3 regions of the Paraburkholderia sp. GW821-FHT02A12 genome follow, and region 2 is predicted to be linked to each of the others. Evidence: predicted binding sites of a transcription regulator. Region 2 holds the regulator's gene; each other region holds the start of a gene.
What was found. The regulator HrcA, encoded in region 2, represses chaperone genes, less so after heat shock. The targets are predictions, from matches to a motif close to TTAGCACTCNNNNNNNNNGAGTGCTAA.

Region 1 (7,421 bases), 170 kb from region 2:
GATGCCGAGCTGCGAAAATAGCTGTAGAGCTTCATGTTGTGTGTCTCCTCCGCCCGTCTTCAGACTACCCGCACGCTGAACTCGCCGAGCCCGTCCACGCCACCCTTCATCAGATCGCCCTGCACCACCGCGCCGACGCCTTCCGGCGTGCCGGTAAAAATCAGATCGCCCGGTTGCAGTTCAAACAGCGTCGACAGATACGCGACCGTCTCGCCCACCGACCAGATCAGTTGCGACACGTCCGAGCTTTGCTTTTCCTCGCCGTTCACCGATAACCAGATTGCGCCCTTGCCGACATGTCCGACCGTCGTCACCGGATGAATCGGACCGATCGGCGCCGAGTGATCGAAGCCCTTTGCGGTATCCCACGGACGACCCAGCTTCTTCGCCTCGGCCTGCAAATCGCGGCGCGTCATGTCGAGCCCCAGCGCATAGCCGTAGACGTGGTCGAGCGCGCTTTCAGCGGGAATGTTCTTGCCGCCCTTGCCGATCGCCGCCACCAGTTCCATCTCGAAGTGCACGTTATTCGATTGCGACGGATAGGGGAATTCGCCGGTTGCGCCAGGTGCGACGTACAGCACGGCATCGGCCGGTTTGGTGAAGAAGAACGGCGGTTCGCGGTCGGGATCATGCCCCATCTCACGCGCGTGCGCCTCGTAGTTACGGCCCACACAATAGATGCGGCGTACCGCGAACTGTTCGCTGGCCCCCGCGACCGGCACCGCGACCACTGGTGCGGGTGCGAATACGTAACTCATCCCGTTCTCCGTCTTTTGAATTGTGCCGCCAGCGCGGCGATAAAACACCGAGTTTAACGCGCACGAAAGTACGGCGCGCATTGACGCGCACGGCCGGCGGCACCGGCGCATCGTCTCGCGGGACCGCCATAGATGCGATACTCACACTGAATCTCGTCCTTTGAATACCTTGGCCAACCGCTTACGGCGGCACGCCACCACGTCCCACTGCGCCCGATGACCGACTCTGCCACCGCCACTTCCGCCTTTCCCTGCGCCCGTTTCATCAAGGAAATCGGCCGCGGCCCGAACGGCGCCCGCGCGCTGAGCGCCGAAGATACCCGCGCGCTCTACGACGCCATGCTCGACGGCCGCGTGTCCGACCTCGAACTCGGCGCGGTGCTGCTCGCCTATCGCGTGAAGGGCGAAACAGCCGACGAACTCGCCGCGATGCTGGCCGGCGCGCACGCGTCGTTCGAACCGGTTCATCTGCCACACGGCGCGTTCCGGCCTGTCTCGATCCCGACCTACAACGGCGCGCGCAAGCAACCGAATCTCGTGCCGTTGCTGGCGTTGCTGCTGGCGCGCGAGGGCGTGCCGGTGCTGCTGCATGGCGTCACCGAAGATCCGGGCCGCGTGACAAGCGCGGAAATCTTCACGCATCTGGACATCCCCCACGCGCAAAACCACGCCGATATCGAAGACAGCCTCGCGCAGCGGCGTCTCGCGTTCGCACCGATCGGCGTGCTTGCACCGAAGCTCGCGCGGCTCCTCGCGCTGCGCCGCCGCATGGGCGTGCGCAATTCGACACACACGCTCGTAAAAATCCTGCAGCCGTTCACCCCCGCCGGCCTGCGGCTCGTGAACTACACCCATCCGCCGTATCGGGACAGTCTCACGCAACTCTTCAACACGCATCCGGACGCCGCGGCAGGCGGCGCCCTGCTCGCGCGCGGCACCGAAGGCGAAGCGGTGGCCGACACGCGGCGTCAGGTGCAGGTCGACTGGCTGCACGACGGCATCTGCGAAACGCGCGTGCCGCACGAGCGTTCATCGCCCGGCGCGCCCGAGGTCGACTTGCCCGAAGCACGCGACGCGCCAACCACGGCCGCGTGGATCAGCGCCGTGCTGCGCGGCGAGGCTCCGGTGCCGAGCGCGATTTCACGGCAAGTCGAACTGATTGCGGACGTCGCGAAAACGCCCGTGTGACGGGCGTTGCATGGCCACGACGCGGTTTTTACCGCGGCGCTCGCTGCTGGTGGCGATCGGCTTCAAGGAAATCGACGTCGGCTTTCCGTCGGCTTCGCAAACCGTCTTCGATTTCGTGCGCAAGCTGATCGACGAACAGCGTATTCCCGACGACGTGACGATCGAAGTATTCGTGCCGTCGCGCGCCGGGCTGATCGCACGGCCCGGCACCCGCTGGACGTTCCAGTACTCGCCGGAAACCTTCAACATGGCCGAACTCACGTTCGCGCGCGAAGTGTGCGACGCGGTTGCACAGACGTGGCGGCCCACGCGCGATCACAAGATGATCGTCAACCTGCCCGCAAGCATAGAAACGACGACGCCGAACGTGTTCGCCGATCAGATCGAATGGATGGACCGCAATCTCGGCGACCGCGACAGCATCGTGCTGTCGGCGAAACGAGGCGGGCTCACAAGGCTCACTCGATCGCGCAACGCGTCGCCTGCCAGGCAATCAGGCGCCATTGCCCGTCTTCCTGCGTATGAATCGCCGTGTACGCGATCGGAAACAGCAACGCCCCGTTGTTCGCTTCCATCTCGATCAACGCCCGCCCGGTCACGACGCAGGTCTCTCGCCCTACCGGCAGCACGTCTTGCGACTGCACCTCGATCTGCCGATAGCGACGGCGTCCCGCTGTAATGCCGTCGATGAACTGCCGCTTCGTTTCACGCTTGCCGTTCGTATGGACATAGCTCACGTTTTCCGCGAGCAGCGTATCGAGCGACGGCCCGTCGCCGTCGACCATCGCACGAAAGCGCTCGCGCTCGAGCCCGCGAATCGCTTCGATCAATTTTGCCGCCATTGCTCAGCCCCTCGCACCGATGAGCCGGACGTGGCCACCGTCGTCAGAAGTTACATTGCAAATATAGCTGGCTGAAATTTATACCAGGATTGGGCTCTTTGATACCGCCGTTGGAAATATGCTGGAACCGGTAGCCCGCCTGATACTGCTGGTGACTGCCGAATTGCACGCCGACGCCCGCCATGTCGGCGAACTGGAACGCCGTCCCGAGGGTGAGCGACGTAGAAATTCTGGGACTCGACAGCAACCGGATGCCGGCACCCGCTTCAATATAAGGGCGGATCGACCCCGAACCCTTGATGAAGCGGATGATCGGCGTCACGCCGATTTCGCCGATGTCGTCGTGGACGTTCCCTTCGTTCGTATGCCACCAGGCCACGTGCGCCTCGCCGATCAGCGAGAAATGCCAATCGCCGATTTGCCACCACGTCAGATTCGGATCCCAGACGAAACCGAGATCGAATTTTTTGATGTGGTGACCCGCCACGCCCGCAGCAACTTGCACTCCGAACTGATCGGCCGCGGCCAATCCCGATACCCCAAGCAACACAGCCGCCGAAGCGCCTTTTAGAGCCAGACCACGCAAAGCATTCTTCTTGTTCTTCATCGAACACCCGAACTATGGTCGAACGTTGATCATCTTTAACGGTTTTGCCTATTCTAAATTTAAACCAGATCCGGCGCTCCATATGAAGAAGTCGAAATTTTCGCAATTAGTCACTTCATTTTTAGAAAATATCGGTCACTTATAAGTATGAAGGCGGTTTGTCAGGTAAATCATACGGCTTACACATCGCTGGCAACAGGAGCGTATGATGGCTATTGAAACTTAAACTTCAATAGCGAAAGACGGAACTTGGATGACCCTACACCCTCTAAGTGTTAGCACTCAGGAAATCAGAGTGCTAACATCCAACGCTGGAGTCGATCTCTGACCACGCTTTTGTCTGATTCCAAAGGAGTTTCCTACGTGAGCCATGCAATGACCCTTCCGAATACTCTGAGCCCGTTGTCGGCTAAGGCCGCTTCGGCAGGTGCACTGGCGCTCTCGCATTCCTCGCTGCTGCCCGGTCAACTGGGCAATATCGACGCCTACATCCAGGCCGTAAATCGGATTCCGATGCTGACGCCGGCGGAAGAACGCCAGTTCGCCACCGAATTTCGCGAGCAGGACAATCTCGAGTCCGCGCGCCGTCTCGTCCTGTCGCACCTGCGGCTGGTCGTATCGATCGCGCGCAACTATCTCGGTTATGGCCTGCCGCACGCCGACCTGATCCAGGAAGGCAATATCGGCCTGATGAAGGCCGTGAAGCGCTTCGACCCGGAGCAGAACGTGCGCCTCGTGTCGTACGCGATGCACTGGATCAAGGCCGAGATCCACGAATACATTCTGCGCAACTGGCGCATGGTGAAGGTCGCCACCACCAAAGCGCAGCGCAAGCTGTTCTTCAACTTGCGCAGCCACAAACAGGGCTTGGGCGCATTCACGCCGGATGAGATCGAAGGTCTCGCCAAAGAGCTGAACGTGAAGCGTGAAGAAGTGGCCGAGATGGAAACGCGGCTCTCCGGCGGCGACATCGCGCTAGAAGGTCAGGTCGAAGACGGTGAAGAGTCGTACGCGCCGATCGCCTATCTGGCCGACTCGCATAGCGAGCCGACCGCCATGCTGGCTTCGCGTCAGCGCGACAAGCTGCAAAGCGACGGCATCGCCGGCGCGCTCGAATCGCTGGACGCCCGTAGCCGCCGCATCATCGAGGCACGCTGGCTGCATGTGGAAGACGACGGCTCGGGTGGCTCGACGCTGCACGAACTGGCCGACGAATTTGGCGTGTCGGCCGAACGTATTCGCCAGATCGAGGCAAGCGCCATGAAGAAAATGCGCAGCGCGCTGGCGGAATATGCGTAACCCTTAAAGAGATCCAGAACGCCGGCTTGCCCGGCGCGCTATTGGGTCACTGAGCCCTGCCCTCGCAAGACGGCAGGGCTTTTTTCTATCCGGGCGCCGATGCGCCGGGCGCCGATGCGCCGGGCGCCGATGCGCTCGCGCATCTCCGCACCAGTGTCGCACTCAATCAGGAACGCGCTCAGCCGGCGCGCATTCCTTGACGTATCTCAAGTCACCTTGCAATACTCTCCGAAGGGGGCAAGCTTCGCGACCCAATGCCGCAGCGCTGAACTCACGCGCACAAGGTCAATGCTCCTAGAATCGGGATGCACTCGCCGGACCGCAATGCGGCCTGGTTCCAGCCGGACTCACCGGCGTGAAGTCGCCTTCGACCGATCATGACCCTAGCCCTCAATCGCAATAACGCTCACCGGCCAAGCTTGCGCAAGCGCCTCGCCGCCTGGGTGCGCGGTCCAACGCTGGCGCGGGATATCGCCATCGTCCTCGCCATCAAGCTCGCACTGCTGATGGCGCTCAAATACACGTTCTTCAACCATCCGCAGGCGGAGCATATGTCGCTGCCGCCTGAGCAAGTCGCGCAGGCGTTGCTGTCCGTGCCTGTCTCGCATCCGTCCCAAGGTGATCCCCATGCCCGTTAGCGAAGTCGTAGAACTGTCGCGCCTCCAGTTCGCCATTACGGCGCTTTATCACTTTCTGTTCGTGCCGCTCACGCTCGGCCTGTCCTGGCTGCTCGTCATCATGGAGTCGGTCTATGTGATGACCGGCAAGCAGATCTACAAGGACATGACCCAGTTCTGGGGCAAGCTGTTCGGCATCAACTTTGCGATGGGCGTCACGACCGGCCTCACGCTGGAATTTCAGTTCGGCACGAATTGGTCGTACTACTCACATTACGTCGGCGACATTTTTGGCGTGCCGCTCGCAGTGGAAGGCCTGATGGCATTCTTCCTCGAGTCGACCTTCGTCGGGCTGTTCTTCTTCGGCTGGAAGCGGCTCTCGAAAGTGCAACACGTGATCGTCACATTCCTCGTCGCGCTCGGTTCGAACCTGTCCGCGCTGTGGATTCTGGTGGCCAACGGCTGGATGAACAATCCGGTCGGCGCAGAATTCAACTACCAGACGATGCGCATGGAACTCGACAGCATCTTTTCCGTGCTCTTCAATCCGGTCGCACAGGTCAAGTTCGTGCACACCGTATCGGCCGGTTATGTGACGGCGTCGATGCTCGTGCTCGGCGTGTCGTCGTGGTATCTGCTCAAGCGCCGCGATACCGAATTCGCGTTGCGCTCGTTCGCGATCGCCGCGGGTTTCGGCCTGGCGTCGACGCTGTGCGTGATCGTGCTCGGCGACGAGTCCGGCTACCGTACCGGCGAAGTTCAGCAAGTGAAGCTGGCCGCGATCGAATCCGAGTGGGAGACGGCGCCCGCACCCGCACCGTTCACGATCTTCGGCATTCCGAACCAGAAGGGAGAGCGCACCGACTACGCCATCCGGATTCCGTACGCGCTCGGCCTCATCGCAACGCGTTCGATCGACGAACCGGTGCTCGGCCTGAAAGATTTGATGGCGCAGAACGAGGTGCGCATCAAGAACGGCATGCTGGCCTACGCCGCGCTGCAAAAACTGAAGCAAGGCGACGCCACCGACGAAGCGAAAGCCGCCTTCGACGCGCACAAAAAGGACCTCGGCTACGGCCTGATGCTCAAGCAGTTCACCGCGAACGTCACCGATGCAACGCCTGATCAGATCGCCCAGGCCGCCAGGAAGACGATCCCGCCGGTGGCGCCCGTGTTCTTCTCGTTCCGCCTGATGGTCGGCCTCGGCATTCTGTTCCTCGCGACCTTCGTGCTGGCGTTCTGGTTCTGCGCGCAGCGCTCGCTGCTGCTGGATAAGCGCCGCTGGTTCCTGCGCTGGGCCGTGTGGGCAATTCCGCTGCCGTGGCTCGCGGCTGAATTCGGCTGGATCGTCGCGGAGGTGGGCCGTCAACCGTGGACCATCGCCGGCATTCTGCCGACCGCGCTGTCCGCGTCGAGCCTGACGCCGACCGACCTGTATCTGAGTATCGCCGGCTTCGTGGTGTTCTACACGGTGCTGTTCATCATCGAAATCATGCTGATGTTCAAGTACGCGCGGCTCGGGCCCTCGTCGCTGTATACGGGCCGCTATCACCACGAACAACAGCCGCTGAATCAGCCGCTGCCGTCCAACACGGCCGCATGAATCGCCGCCACGCCGTCTTAAGGGAAAAATCATCATCATGGATTACGCAACCCTCAAACTGATCTGGTGGGTGCTGATCGGCGTACTGCTGATCGGCTTCGCGCTCACCGACGGCTTCGACATGGGCGCGGCGATTCTGCTGCCATTCATCGGCAAGACCGACGCCGAGCGGCGCATCGTCGTGAACACGGTCGGCGCGACGTGGGAAGGCAATCAGGTGTGGTTCATCACGGCGGGCGGCGCGATGTTCGCCGCGTGGCCGCTGGTGTACGCCGCATCGTTCTCCGGCTTTTACTTTGCGATGCTGCTGGTGCTGTTCTCGCTGTTCTTCCGGCCGGTCGGTTTCGACTACCGCAGCAAACGCGAGGACCCGCGCTGGCGCAACGCATGGGACTGGGCGCTGTTCGTCGGCGGCTTCGTGCCGGCGCTGGTGTTCGGCGTCGCGTTCGGCAACCTGCTGCAAGGCGTGCCGTTCTCGTTCGACACCGATCTGCGCGTCACGTACCA
Region 2 (7,421 bases):
CGACGGGAATGTTGGCCATGACGGGTGCGTGCCGGCGCGAGACGGCCTGTGGCGCTTACTTCGGCTGCGCGACGGTCACGAGCGCCGGACGCAGCACGCGGTCGGCGATCACGAAACCCTTTTGCAGCACGGCGACAACCGTGTTCGGCTCCTGCTCGGCCGGCACCATCGAAATGGCCTGATGGCGGTGCGGATCGAACTTCTCGCCGACCGGGTTCAGGGCGACGACGCGGCCCTTTTCCAGCGCGCCGGTAAGTTGGCGCAGCGTCAGTTCGACGCCTTCGCGCACCTTCTGCAGATCGTCGGACGAGTGAGCGACCGCCGCTTCCAGACTGTCGACTACCGGCAGCAAATGCTCGGCGAAGCTTTCGATCGCGAATTTATGAGCCTTGGCCACATCCTCCTGGGCACGGCGGCGCACGTTTTCGGTCTCGGCCTTCGCCCGCAGGAAGCTCTCCTGCAGTTCGGCGATCCTGGCTTGGGCTTCAGCCAGCTCGGCCTCGACGCCGGCAACCGGCGAATCGGTGGCAACGGCTTCGGCCGCGACCGCGTCCTGCTGGGGTGCTGCGGCCTCGGCGGCCTGGCGCGCGGTTTCGTCGGCGGGCGTGGGATTCTGGCTCGTCGGGTTCTCTTGCGTGTTTTCCATGTCGCTGAAAGTCGATAAAAAGTAAAAACCAACGGTGGCGGCAGCGCCCCAAAGCTGGCGCAGTTTGTGCGTTGCAAAATTGCGACAACAACTGGGGGACGCGTTACCGCGTATCGAAACGGCAGATGGGGCCTGAAAGACCCATTTCAAGCGCATCTCCCGGAACTTTTCGCACGACAGACTTACCGTGGAAATGCCCGGTTACAACCATTATCGCGCCGCAATCAGATTGAGATTGAGTACGCACGACAAGTGGCCTATGCTCCATTAAAGCATCGGAAAAGACGCGTTAACCCTAATCTGACGTAAGCCTTTCCGACATTTTGCAATTCCAACCGATTAGCCTGTTTCCGTCCTGCACCATCTTCCCAAGGGGAGTACCGTGAAACTGACCTTTGCAATATCGGTGGTCGCATTGGTACTGATCGCGGGCACCACGACCATCTGCATGTCCGGGGCCGTCAACGATCACACCACCGAATATGGCGGTGTGCACGCGACGATGGAACAGCTGTTCAATCCCCACCTGAAAATTTGTCGATGATGCGCCGGTCACGCTTGGTCGGCCGGCCGTGCAAAGCGGCGGCCGGCTCGCGATACGTCTTGCGCCGCTCCTGCTCGACCTGCCGCTTCGCCCTGCTCTCCCCGGTTTCCGCATAAAGCGTCTGCGCAACGCTCGCCGGGCCGCGCACGTCGCACACGCCCAGCACTTCCACCTGCCAGACAATCCGCTCGATCTCGATTTCGACCAGGTCGCCGACACGTACGTCCTTCGCCGGCTTGACGCTGGCGCCGCCGATGCGGACGTGGCCTTTGTCGACCGCATCCGCCGCCAGCGAGCGCGTCTTGAAGAAACGCGCTGCCCAGAGCCATTTGTCGATGCGCAGCTTTGCGCCCGGTTCGGTTGAAACCTTGTAATTCATGAGCCTGCCTGCGCCCCCGCCGTATTCGGCACAGGCACCGCCTGCACCGGCCAGCCCTGCAAATTCTGCGCAACGATCTCGCCAAGCGCGGCAATCCACGCCTGCGAGGCATTGACGCAGGGAATCCGGTGAAACTCCTTGCCGCCGGCATGCAGAAACTCGTCGCGCACTTCCATGCCGATTTCCTCAATCGTTTCAAGGCAGTCGGCGGTGAAGCCCGGACAGAACACGTCGGCCCGCCGCACGCCCGCCGCGCCCAACTCCTTCAGCGTCGGCGCGGTGTACGGCTGCAGCCATTCGGCTTGACCAAAACGCGACTGGAAGGTAATCCGGCATTCCACCTGCGTCAGTTCCAGCGCATGCATCAACAACGCGCCGGTTTGCTGGCACTGCTCGTGGTACGGATCGCCGAGATCGAGCGTGCGCTTGGGCACGCCGTGAAAACTGAGCACCAGCTTGTCGCCCGCCGCGAAGTCCGGGCGGCCGTGCTGATGCCAGTAGTGGTGCACCTGCGCGGCCAGTGCGGCGATGTACGCCGGATGATCGGCATACTGGCGCACCGTGCGGATTTCCGGTTGATTGCGCATCCGCTTGAGTGCCGAAAATGCGTCGTCGAAAGCCGTGGCCGTGGTCGACGACGAGTATTGCGGATACATCGGCATCAGCAGCACGCGCTCGGCGCCCGCCAGTTTCAGCTGGTTCAGCATGGCCGGAATACCTGGCGTGCCGTAGCGCATCGCATAGTCGACCAGCACCGTGTAGTCGTTCAATTGCAGCAAATGGCGCAAACCCTCCACCTGCTTCTCCGTATACACGCGCAGCGGCGAGCCTTCAGGCATCCAGACAGCCGCGTACTTCTTTGCCGACGCACGGCCGCGGGACGGCAGAATCAACAGCCGCAGGATCACCTGCCAGATCAAAGCGGGAATTTCGACCACTCGCGGATCGGACAGGAACTGCGCCAGATAGCGGCGAACCGCGCGCGGCGTCGGTGCGTCGGGCGTGCCGAGATTGATCAGCAACACGGCGACACGGTGCGACGTGGCGTTCTGCGAAGGCCGCTCGAGGTCGAAGCGCATAGGCAACAGGGAGTACCGCGCAAGGCGGAGAGTCGGTTTCAGGTGGGATTCATTATAGCGGCGTGGTCCATTGCGGGGTCCGCCTCGCCCCCTGGCCATTCGGCCGATTGGCAAGCTGCGCGCCGTCACGCATCATTTGCAGCATGAAACGCCGCGGCCAATGCTTACTGCTGGCTGAGAGTCAGCGAAAGCAGGCGGGCGGTGATGTCGACAATCGGTATCACCCGGTTGTAGGCCATGCGAGTGGGCCCGATCACGCCGAGCGTGCCGACAATCTTGCCGTTCACCTCGTACGGCGCGGTGACGACGCTCATTTCCTCGATCGGCACGAGATTCGACTCGCCGCCGATGAAAATCTGCACGCCCTGGGCGTGGCTCGAAACATCGAGCAACTGAAGGAGACTGGTCTTTTGGTCGAACACATCGAACAGCTTGCGCAGCCGCGCCATGTCCGACGACAGGTCGGCGACCTCGAGCAGATTGCGCTCGCCGGAGATCAGCACGGTCTCGCCGGTGTCGGATTCGTCGGTACTGGCCGTGACGGCGGCGTGCATCAGCGTGGTCATGTCGCCGCGCAGTTCGTCGATCTCTTCGCGCAGGCGCCGGCGCACGTCGTCGAACGACAGGCCCGCGAAGTGCGCATTGATGTAATTGGAGGCTTCAACCAGTTGCGACGGGGAGAAGTCGCGCTGGGTCGCCATGATGCGGTTCTGCACGTCGCCCTCGGGCGTCACGATGATCAGCAGGATGCGCTTGTCGGACAGGCGCATGAATTCGATCTGCTTGAACACGTGGCTGCGCCGCGGCGTCAGCACCACGCCGGCGAACTGCGACAGGTTGGACAGCACGCTGGCCGCCGCCGCGACGATTTTCTGCGGCTCGCCGGCCTGCAGCGTAGTCTTGACGGTACGGGTGACGGCTTCCTCCTCGGCGGCGGATTCGACGGTGAGCATCGTATCGACGAACAGCCGGTAGCCGCGTGGCGTAGGAATGCGGCCCGCGGAAGTGTGCGGACTGATCACGAGCCCCAGGTCCTCGAGGTCGGACATCACGTTGCGGATCGTAGCCGGGCTCAATTCGAGCCCGGAATAGCGTGACAACGTGCGCGAGCCGACCGGCTGACCTTCGGCGATATAGCGCTCGATCAGCGTTTTGAGGAGGGTTTGTGCGCGAGGATCTAGCATGACGAAAAATTTTAGCTCAACGCCGCGACTATCGCGAGCGCTAACGGTGCTAACGGCGCCAACCGCGTCAGGCACTGCGCGAGGCACTAACCATCGAGCCCGCGGTCGGCGGGGCGGCGCTTTGCAATTGATCCCGCGCTTTGCCCCGCACTTCGCCGGCGCCCTGCCCGGCGAATCCATCGGTGGCGCGCCGACCGGCCGTAGCCCACGCGCGTGTCATCAAGACTTCACCATTCTAACGATAATCGTGCAACGCGCTGGCAGGCTGCGTTGGCCGGTCTGCTCCCGGGTCTGTCTGCGGTTCTTTTCAGGCCCTACCTATGGTGTAATGCCGGCATGCAAGTGACCAGCCAGTTCAAGACCGTCGCGCTCGTCGGGCGCAACAATACGCCGGGCATCGGCGAGCCGCTGACCGCGCTCGCCTCGTGCATCGCGAAGCGTGGCTTCGAGGTCGTATTCGAAGCGGAGACCGCCGCCGAAATCGGCATTGCCGACTATCCGGCGCTGCGTCCCGCCGAAATCGGCGCGCGCGCCGACGTCGCGGTGGTGCTCGGCGGCGACGGCACGATGCTCGGCATCGGCCGCCAGCTCGCGCCATACCGCACGCCGCTGATCGGCATCAACCACGGGCGGCTCGGCTTCATTACGGACATCCCGATCTCCGACATGAGCGAGATCGTGCCGCAGATGCTGTCCGGCAACTTCGAGCGCGAAGAGCGCATGCTGCTCGAGGCGCGCATCATGCGCGGCGGCAACCCGATCTATCACGCGCTGGCCTTCAACGACGTGGTGGTCAACCGCAGCGGCTTTTCGGGGATGGCGGAGCTGCATGTGTCGGTGGACGGCCGCTTCATGTACAACCAGCGCTCGGACGGCCTGATCGTCGCCACGCCGACCGGCTCGACTGCGTACGCGCTGTCCTCGCAAGGACCGATCCTGCATCCGCAACTGCAAGGCATCGTGCTGGTGCCGATCGCGCCGCACGCGCTGTCGAACCGGCCGATCGTGCTGCCGGACGACTCCAAGGTCAGCATCCAGATCGTCTCGGGCCGCGAAGTGAACGTCAATTTCGACATGCAATCGTTCACCTCGCTTGAACTGGGCGACACGATCGAAGTGCGCCGTTCGCGCCATACGGTGCCGATGCTGCATCCGGTCGGCTACAGCCACTACGCGACGCTGCGCAAGAAACTGCACTGGAACGAATACCCGTCGCACGAAGAAGATATATAAAGCCCTGAGCGGACCCGAACGAACCGGTACGACCGCCGCGGCCCGAAACTTTAAGCTCATCAGACGACCTCCATGCTTCGCCACCTCTCGATACGCGACTTCGTCATCGTCGCCGCGCTCGATCTCGAATTCGACGGCGGCTTTACCGTTTTCTCCGGCGAAACCGGCGCCGGCAAGTCGATCCTGATCGACGCGCTGGCGCTCGCGCTTGGCGCCCGCGCCGATGCGAGCGTGGTGCGCACCGGCGAGAGCCGGGCGGACATCACCGCCGAGTTCGAGACGCATGCGCAGGTCGAGCAATGGCTCGACGAGCAGGCGTTCGGCGCAACGGCGGACGATGGCCAGCACGGCGGCACCGTGATGCTGCGGCGCGTGGTGGATGCCAACGGGCGCTCGCGGGCGTTCATCAATGGCACGGCGGCCACGCTCGCGCAGTTGCGCGAAGTCGGCGAGATGCTGGTGGATATTCACGGGCAGCACGCGCACCAGTTGCTGATGCGCCCGGACGCGCAACGCGAGCTGTTCGACACGCACGCCGGTCTCACCGAAACCGCGGCAGCCGTGACGCGTGCGTGGCGCGCGTGGCGCGAAAAGATCCAGGCCGTCGAGCACGCGCAAACCCGCGACCGCGAGTTGCAACTCGAACGCGAGCGGCTCGCCTGGCAGCTCACCGAACTGGACAAGCTCGCGCCGCAGCCGGGCGAGTGGGAAGAGGTCAACAGCGAGCATCGGCGCTTATCGCATTCGGCCAACCTGATCGACGGCGTGCAGGGCGCGCTCAGTGCGCTGTCCGAATCGGATGAGGCGATGATCACGCATCTCTCGTCGATTGTCTCGAAGGTGCGCGATCTCGCGGAGATCGACCCGGCGTTGAACGACGTGCTGGCCGCACTCGAACCGGCCGAGATCCAGCTGCAGGAAGCGGCGTATTCGCTCAGCCACTACGCGCAAAAGCTCGAACTCGATCCGGACCGGCTCGCGCAGATCGAAAAGCGCCTTGACGCGTTGCACTCGGCCGCACGCAAATTCCGTTTGCAGCCGGAAACGCTGCCCGAAGAACACGAAGCGCGTCGCAAGCAACTGGCCGCGCTCGACGCCGCCGCCGATCTCGACAGCCTGCACGCGGCCGAAGCCAAGGCCAAGGAAGCCTTCCTCACCGAAGCCGCCAGGCTGTCGAAGGCGCGCGCCAAGGCCGGCAAGGCTTTGGGCGCGGCGGTGACCACCGGCATGCAGGAACTGTCGATGAAAGGCGGCAGCTTCGACGTCGCGCTGGTACCGCTGCCCGAAGGTGGCGCGCACGGTCTCGAACAGGTCGAATTTCGCGTCGCCGGTCATGCGGGCGTGCCGTTGCGGCCGCTCGCGAAAGTCGCCTCCGGCGGCGAACTGGCGCGGATCAGCCTTGCGTTGGCCGTGATCGCCAGCGCGGCAAGCCCAACGCCAACCTTGATCTTCGACGAAGTGGATACGGGGATCGGCGGCGGCGTCGCGGAAGTCGTCGGCCGCTTGCTGCATCAGCTCGGCCGGGCGCGCCAGGTGCTGTGCGTCACGCACCTGCCGCAAGTGGCCGCGCGCGGCGACCATCATTTCCAGGTGGCGAAAGCGGGCAACGGCAAGGGCGGCACGGTCAGCAGCGTGACCTCGCTCGACCGCGCGAGCCGTGTCGAAGAAGTCGCGCGAATGCTCGGCGGCCTGGAGATCACCGCGACCACCCGCAAACACGCGAAGGAAATGCTGGCGGCGTAGGCGGCAAGCGCGCCGGAAAGTCAGCCAAACACCCGCTTCCACAACGCCAGCACCGCCTCGCGCTCGCTTGCCACCGAAGCAGGATCGACTCGCGCCTTCTCCATCCCATCCAGACGCAGCCTGTGCTGCAACTTCCGATAGGTTCGATACGCCGCGCCCACCGTCTCCGCTTCCGCCTCGCTCATCAAGCCGAAACGCGACACTTCGCGCAGCAACGTGATATTGCCCGTATTGCGGATCAGTGCCGGATCGCTCGCCGCGTGCAGCAGCACCCAGTACTGCACGGTGAATTCGATATCGACCATCCCGCCGCGGTCGTGCTTCAGGTCGAAGAGCGCCGTATGGTTCGGATGTCCGGCCTCGACGCGCTCGCGCATCTCGACGATTTCCGCCGCCAGCGGCGCGGCCTCGCGCGGCGTCGTCAGCACCTGTTCACGGATTGCTTCGAATTGCGCGCCGATGCCGGCGTCGCCTGCGCAGTAACGCGCCCGGCTCAATGCCTGATGCTCCCAGACCCACGCGGTGTTGGCGGCGTCGCCTTCGCGCAGCTGATAACGGCGAAACGCGTCCAGATCGGTGACGAGCAGGCCCGACTCGCCGTTCGGCCGCAGCC
Region 3 (7,421 bases), 210 kb from region 2:
CATGGGCAGGCGACACGAAGCTGACGGGCCGTTGCACAGCGCCGCGCGCCTGCTGATCGGCTAACGCGTGAACTGGCAACAGAACAATGACAGACTACCGCTGCAACACAGCGCAAGCGGGACGTTCCGCGTCGACATATGCGGCGGCACGGCTTGGGCACACACGGCTTGCACACATTGAATGCATTCGTTCCGGCTGAATGCATTCGTTCCGGCCGACGCTGCCGCATGTGCGGCATTGCTTCCGCCGGCAACCGCCGACGGCCCGCCGGATCTCAGATCTGGACCATCTCGAAGTCTTCTTTGCGCGCCCCGCATTCCGGACACGTCCAGTTGATCGGCACGTCCTCCCAGCGCGTGCCCGGCGCAATGCCTTCGTCCGGCAACCCGGCTTCTTCGTCGTAAATCCAGCCGCAAATCAGGCACATCCAGCTTTGATATTCCATTCTTGTGTCGCGTCGTAGAGTCCGTTGAAACGGGAGCCATGATGGTACCGTGTTGCCGCCCCAATGCCTAGCAATCGGAAACGCGCCCAATCGCGGCGTGCAGCGGCTTTGGCTATGCCGGCTGGGTCGGCTTGCGCGGCGGTTGCGGCGCCTTGCCGCTGCTTGTGCGCAGCCTGGTGTGCTGCCTGCATGAACCCGCCGGGCCGAGGATGCGAAAAAACGCCCCCGCGACGGTTTAGGCCGCATAATTGAGCCGATTGCGCACCGGCTGCGCTTAAATAACGGTCCTTTTAGTCAATTTTCATGCCCAGCGACACGCCTCCGATCGTCCTCACCTTCGGCCTTTCCGATCCCACCGGCGGCTCCGGCCTGCAAGCCGACCTGATGACACTTGCCAGCATGGGGTGTCATGGCGTCAGCGTGCTCACGGGCTATACGGTGCGCGACTCGGCCAGTTGCGACGAAGTCACCGGGCTCGATCCGGAAGTCGTCGCGACCCAGGCGCGGATGCTGCTCGAAGACATGCCGATCGCCGCGTTCAAGGTTGGCGCGTGCACGCGCGCGGAAGTGGTGAGCGCGATCGCCGAGGTGGTCGCCGATTACGACGACGTTCCACTGATTCTCGCGCCCGACTTCACGCTCGACGACGAACATGTGCTCGCCGCCGACGAACTGCGCGAAGCGATCGCCGATCTGCTCGCGCCGCAAACCACGCTGCTGGTCGCCGACCATGCCACCCTGCTCGCGCTCGCCCAGCCGGATGGCGACGCCGAGGCGCCGAGCCTCGATGCAGCGATCTCGCACCTGCTGTCGCAAGGCTGCGAATACATTCTGTCGACGGAAACCGGCACGCACCGGCTCGTCAATACGCTGTACAGCGAAGACGGCCAATTGCGTCAGGACATGTGGGACCGCGGCACCCATCGCATCATGGGTTTGACCGATACGCTGGGCGCGGCGATTGCCGCGTTGCTGGCCAACGGCCAAGACCCGGCCGAAGCGGTTCGCGAAGCGCAGGAGTATCTGTATCAAGCGGTGCGTAGCGCTTTCCGTCCGGGGATGGGCGCGTATCTGCCGGATCGGTTCTTCTGGGCGCGCAGCAGCGACGACGACACGCCGCCGACGGCCGGCAAGGACGCTACGCCCGGCGAAGCACGGCATTGATTAGCCTGCGCGGTCCAACTTTCCTGCTCGCGCTTCGCTTCGACCGTAACGGCGCGGGATTAGCCACGCCCGGCAACGCCACCCAGGCGCGCTGACGAACGAGGGCATAAAAAAACCCGCATTTCTGAACTGCACCCCAAATCGTTGGACGAATGTCCAACTTTGCGGGGTCAGTTCATTTCTGCGGGTTTTTTCTTTTGGGAAGCACGCCTCGCGGCGCGCTTCCCCATGTGCTTCCAACTGAGCCTCGAACGAGGCCCAACTGAAATTACATGTCCATGCCCATGCCGCCCATGCCGCCGGGCATGCCGCCAGGCATCGCTGCATCTTCCTTCGGCAGTTCGCAAACAGCTGCGTCGGTCGTCAGCAGGAGACCTGCCACCGATGCCGCGTTTTGCAGCGCCGTGCGCGTCACCTTCGTCGGGTCCACGACACCTGCGTCAACCAGGTCGACGTACTCGCCGGTTGCTGCGTTGTAGCCGTAGTTGCCTTGGCCAGCAGCAACTGCTGCCACCACGACGCTGGCTTCTTCGCCGCCGTTCGTGACGATCTGGCGCAGCGGCTCTTCCATTGCGCGCAGCACGATCTTGATACCTGCGTCCTGATCGGCGTTAGCGCCCTTCAGGCCGGCGATCGCCGTACGTGCACGGATCAGCGCGACGCCGCCGCCAGCAACGATGCCTTCTTCCACAGCTGCGCGCGTTGCGTGCAGTGCGTCTTCGACACGTGCCTTCTTTTCCTTCATTTCGACTTCGGTCGCAGCACCGACCTTGATCACTGCAACGCCGCCTGCCAGCTTGGCAACGCGCTCTTGCAGCTTTTCACGGTCGTAGTCCGACGTAGCTTCTTCGATTTGCGTGCGAACCTGCTTCACACGTGCTTCGATGTTTGCAGCTTCGCCAGCGCCGTCGATGATCGTGGTGTTTTCCTTGCCCACTTCGATACGCTTCGCTTGACCCAGTTCAGCCAGCGTTGCCTTTTCGAGCGTCAGGCCGGTTTCTTCAGCGATGACCTGGCCGCCGGTCAGGATCGCGATGTCTTCCAGCATGGCCTTGCGGCGATCGCCGAAGCCCGGAGCCTTCACAGCAACCGTCTTCAGGATGCCGCGGATGTTGTTCACGACCAGCGTAGCCAGCGCTTCGCCTTCGACGTCTTCTGCGATGATCAGCAGCGGACGGCCAGCCTTGGCGACTTGTTCCAGTACCGGCAGCAGATCACGGATGTTCGAAACCTTCTTGTCGTGCAGCAGCACGAACGGGTTTTCGAGCACAGCAACTTGCTTGTCCGGGTTGTTGATGAAGTACGGCGACAGGTAGCCGCGGTCGAATTGCATACCTTCGACAACGTCCAGCTCGTCTTGCAACGACTTGCCGTCTTCAACCGTGATGACGCCTTCCTTGCCGACCTTGTCCATCGCTTCAGCGATACGGTCGCCGATCGACGAATCGCTGTTCGCCGAGATCGCGCCGACTTGAGCGATTTCCTTGTTGGTCGTGCACGGCTTGCTGATCTTGCGCAGTTCTTCGATCGCGGCAGCCACTGCCTTGTCGATGCCGCGCTTCAGGTCCATCGGGTTCATGCCCGATGCGACGTACTTCATGCCTTCGCGGACGATCGACTGAGCCAGAACCGTTGCGGTCGTGGTGCCGTCGCCTGCGTTGTCGCTGGTCTTGGAAGCGACTTCCTTGACCATTTGCGCGCCCATGTTCTGGAGCTTGTCTTTCAGTTCGATCTCTTTCGCGACCGAAACACCATCCTTGGTGACCGTCGGGCCGCCGAAGCTGCGTTCCAGCACCACGTTGCGGCCCTTCGGACCCAGCGTGACCTTCACAGCGTTCGCGAGGATGTTCACGCCTTCAACCATCTTGGCACGGGCGGAATCACCGAATACGACGTCTTTAGCTGCCATCTTCTAACTCCTTGAATTCTTGGGATATAACCTGGGAAGTAGCGACCTGCGCTTACTTCTGCACCACGGCCATGATGTCTTCTTCGCGCATGACCAGCAGTTCGTTGCCGTCGACCTTGACGGTCTGGCCTGCGTACTTGCCGAACAGGACGCGGTCACCAACCTTCACGTCGAGTGCGATTTGTGCACCCTTGTCGTCACGCTTGCCCGGGCCGACTGCCAGGATTTCGCCTTGATCCGGCTTTTCCGCTGCGGCTTCGGGGATCACGATGCCCGACGCAGTCTTGGTTTCTTGATCCAGACGTTTGACGATCACGCGATCATGCAAAGGACGAAGGTTCATACATACTCCTCTCTTGATTGAGACTGAAGAACGCTGAGAAAACCCGGTTGGCTGAGCCAACCGGCGATGTTGTTAGCACTCTCGTGCAGCGAGTGCTAATTATATGGACGGGTGGTGACAAATTCAAGAAGTGATATGGGGCGGGTGTCGAGATTCGCTTAATTTTGAACTTTGTTCGCTTGAGTCTGAACCTTGCACCGCAGCAAAATCCTGACGAATTGCAGTAACTTCCTTTTAAAACAGGGCTCTACCCGTACGTTCTTGCCGCCGTCAAACTGGACATCGCTCACTCGCGAACAGGCTGATCGACGACCAAATTCCTCGAATTTTCTTTGCAATCGTCCACCCAGGGAAATCCCGTAATCCACTGGCAGCCGAGAATATTTCGCGCCAACTTCGACACGATGGCCGTGCGGTTGGTGGAAGAGACGAGAGCGCTGTTGCTATGCTGGCGAAGGCGACGGCGCGCGAGCCAACTGGTCGGAACATTCTCAGCGGGCATCCCACGCAAGCCGCTATTGAGAACGAAGTCGGGAACTGAGAGATGGCCATTTGGGACTACAGCGATGTTTCTTGGGACCTCGGACGGGCGGTATCGCGGTGCGCCACATGTCTGTTTTGCCGATCCCCATTGCAAAGACTGCCTCCGGAATACCGCGAGTGTGAGGAGAGCAATCTCGAAGTCGAGGTAACGCCTGCAGTCTGTCACTTATGTGGCTGGTGGACTCTCACTGTCATATATGTGTAGCTTCAAAACTAATCAATGCATTTGCGTATGCCCCGAGCCGCTTCTCAAGGACGAGGCCGACTTCCCTCCCAGGCGCGCTGGATCAATGCTCTGAGTGGCGCTTGCTCCACCGGACGCGGATTCCAGTACGGATTCGACATCGCGACCTCGCACGCACGATCAAGGTCACTCTCACGCAGTCCGATCTCACGCAGACCACGAGGTACACCGAGTTCCTGGCTCAGGTCATACAGGCCGTCTGCGGCAGACTCCGCATCGAGTGCACGCGCAATTCGTGTCATTGCCTCCGCTGCGACGATGCTGTTGTAGGCGAGCGCATGTGGAAGAACAATCGCATGTGTCTCCGCGTGCGGAAGGTTGAACGTCCCGCCAAGTGTGTGGCAGAGCTTGTGATGGAGCGCCATGCCGACATTGCCGAGAACCATCCCACAAAGCCACGCGCCATAGAGACAATCACTGCGCGCCGTCTTGTCCGTGCTGCTCTTCTTCACGCCACGCAGACCATTGGCGAGTGCGCGGATTCCCTCTTCAGCCATCAGCGACATGACCGGGTTTCCATCCTTTGAATACAACCCCTCGGCAGCATGTGCAATTGCATTCAGGCCGCTCACGAACGAGAGATGAACCGGCAAACCGACCGACAGCTCCGGGTCGTAAAGAACCGTTTTCGGCAGAACCCTTTGGTCACGGCCCGTCTGCTTGAGTCCATTCTCAGTTATGCCGTAGATCGGGGTCATTTCCGAACCCGCGTAGGTCGTCGGAATGGCGATAATCGGCAGGGACGATTCGAGCGCGATGGCCTTGCCGAGACCGATCGTCGAGCCTCCGCCAATGGCCACCGCACAATCCGCGTCAACCGCCTTCGCGTACTCGCGCGCCCGCCGGGCGTTCTCGATAGGAACATGCATCTGCGCCCCGTCGAAGACTCCCGCACTCGATGGACCGAGAAGGGACGAAACGACCTCGGCCTGCGCTCTCTGCTCCGGGGTGCACAGAACCAGCGCCCTGCGAGCGCCCAGCGTCTCAACTTCCTGCTGGATGAGCTTCATGCTGCCGGCGCCGAACACCACCCGCGAGGCAGGCGTCGTGTAGGTAAATTCGTACATAAGTTTCCCTTTCGTTCACCGACTCAAACGTAATCGACCTGGTGTCGCGCGATACGGCTGTCCCCAATGACCTGCTTGACGCGCAGATGCTCGGGATGTGACGCGTATGCATCCAGCGACTGCGGATCTTCAAACTCGGTGTAGAGCACGACGTCACAGGCGTAATCGACACCGCTCACGTCCATGCCGACTTCGAGCTTCGTTAGTCCGGGGATTTTTCCGATCAGACTTTCGAAGGCGCTTTTCACCAGTTGAGCCGTTTGCTTCTTTTGCTCGGGCGTCTCACCGCGAACATTCCACATAACGATGTGCTTAATCATGTCGATTCCGTGTTTACTAGTGATGCCCGCACGATCCATCCGGTTAGGCATCCGTATATGTAGCCGCTTCGCCCCGGATTGCCGGGCACTCTGCCATTGAAATTGACTGCGTCTCGGCCACACCATCTGGCTGCGCGTCCGGAATCCGATGCTCAAACCTTGTTCTTGTTGTACACATCAACAAAGACAGCCGCGAGCAACACCACCCCCTTGATCACCTGCTGGTAGTCAACGCCGATACCCATAATGGACATCCCGTTGTTCATCACACCCATGATGAAGGCACCCACTACCGCGCCGACCACCCTCCCGACACCGCCAGAAGCGGACGCACCGCCAATGAAGCATGCAGCGATCACATCCAGTTCAAAGCCCGTTCCTGCTTTCGGTGTGCCGCTGTTCAGGCGGGCCGCGAAAATGAGGCCGGCCAATGCGGCCAGAACACCCATATTCACGAAGGTGAGGAAACTGATCGTCGGAACACTGACGCCTGACAGTCTGGCTGCCTTCGCATTGCCGCCCACCGCGTAAACACGACGGCCAACGGTGGTGCGATTCATGACGAACGTATAGACGCCAATCAGTACTCCCATGATGACGAGAACCGTCGGCAGGCCGCGATAGGAGGCAAGGATGTAGCAGAAGAAGACGATCAGGGCCGTCAGGATGACGTTCTTCGCGATGAACATCGAGAACGACCCGCTATCCATACCGTATCTGGTTGCGCTCGCGCGGTGTCGAAGTTCGATCACGAAAAACAATGCGCCCACGAGAATTCCAAGCAGGATGGATGTGATGTGAAGGCTCTGCCCATGAAAGACGTCCGGAATGAAGCCGGAACTGACCGTAGCGAAAGCGTCCGGGAACGGTCCAATGGACTGGCCCTGCAGCACGAGGTTCGTCAGCCCGCGAAATACCAGCATGCCGGCCAGCGTGACGATAAACGACGGCATCCGCCAGAACGCAATCCAGTAACCCTGGACGGCTCCGATCAGCGCGCCGGTGACTATACAGATGACGGTGGCCAGCACGTAGTTGACATTGAACTGCACCATCAGCACCGCTGCGAGCGCGCCCACGAGCCCCGCGGTCGAACCGACCGAGAGATCGATGTGGCCCGCAACGATCACCATCAGCATGCCGAGGGCCATGATGACGATGTAGCTGTTCTGAAGTACCAGATTCGTCAGATTGAGCGGCTGCATCAACACCCCGCTCGTCGACACCTGGAAGAATGCCATGATGACGATGAGCGAAATCAGCAGCCCGTACTCACTGGCGCCGCGCTTGAGCGCCCGAACGATTTCGCTATTTTTGACTCCGGCGTCCTGCGGCGCCGCCGGCGAGAGTGCCTTACGCATTTTAGATGCCTCCATTTCGCATGA

Region 1: the regulator HrcA is predicted to act here: its motif matches at 3,671-3,697, upstream of rpoH (RNA polymerase sigma factor RpoH).
Region 3: the regulator HrcA is predicted to act here: its motif matches at 3,935-3,961, upstream of groES (co-chaperone GroES).

Annotation. Positions count from the first base shown of each region.
Region 1 is NZ_JBWKWA010000001.1:395,301-402,721, reverse strand. It holds gene maiA (maleylacetoacetate isomerase) at 1-35, opposite strand, end outside; gene AC07WT_RS01885 (fumarylacetoacetate hydrolase family protein) at 60-758, opposite strand; gene ybiB (DNA-binding protein YbiB) at 975-1,946, shown strand; partial or broken gene AC07WT_RS01875 (beta/alpha barrel domain-containing protein) at 1,990-2,379, shown strand; gene AC07WT_RS01870 (nuclear transport factor 2 family protein) at 2,405-2,788, opposite strand; gene AC07WT_RS01865 (acyloxyacyl hydrolase) at 2,832-3,395, opposite strand; gene rpoH (RNA polymerase sigma factor RpoH) at 3,759-4,694, shown strand; gene cydP (cytochrome oxidase putative small subunit CydP) at 5,072-5,332, shown strand; gene AC07WT_RS01850 (cytochrome ubiquinol oxidase subunit I) at 5,322-6,914, shown strand; gene cydB (cytochrome d ubiquinol oxidase subunit II) at 6,952-7,421, shown strand, end outside.
Region 2 is NZ_JBWKWA010000001.1:563,018-570,438, reverse strand. It holds gene AC07WT_RS02625 (thioredoxin family protein) at 1-19, opposite strand, end outside; gene grpE (nucleotide exchange factor GrpE) at 56-646, opposite strand; gene AC07WT_RS02615 (hypothetical protein) at 1,029-1,190, shown strand; gene AC07WT_RS02610 (RNA-binding S4 domain-containing protein) at 1,162-1,569, opposite strand; gene hemH (ferrochelatase) at 1,566-2,648, opposite strand; gene hrcA (heat-inducible transcriptional repressor HrcA) at 2,813-3,832, opposite strand; gene AC07WT_RS02595 (NAD kinase) at 4,169-5,065, shown strand; gene recN (DNA repair protein RecN) at 5,138-6,808, shown strand; gene glnE (bifunctional [glutamate--ammonia ligase]-adenylyl-L-tyrosine phosphorylase/[glutamate--ammonia-ligase] adenylyltransferase) at 6,829-7,421, opposite strand, start outside.
Region 3 is NZ_JBWKWA010000001.1:770,224-777,644, reverse strand. It holds gene AC07WT_RS03555 (FimL-related protein) at 1-3, opposite strand, end outside; gene AC07WT_RS03550 (rubredoxin) at 276-446, opposite strand; gene AC07WT_RS03545 (hydroxymethylpyrimidine/phosphomethylpyrimidine kinase) at 750-1,610, shown strand; gene groL (chaperonin GroEL) at 1,879-3,519, opposite strand; gene groES (co-chaperone GroES) at 3,572-3,862, opposite strand; gene AC07WT_RS03530 (maleylacetate reductase) at 4,655-5,716, opposite strand; gene AC07WT_RS03525 (Dabb family protein) at 5,740-6,036, opposite strand; gene mmsB (multiple monosaccharide ABC transporter permease) at 6,189-7,412, opposite strand; gene mmsA (multiple monosaccharide ABC transporter ATP-binding protein) at 7,399-7,421, opposite strand, start outside.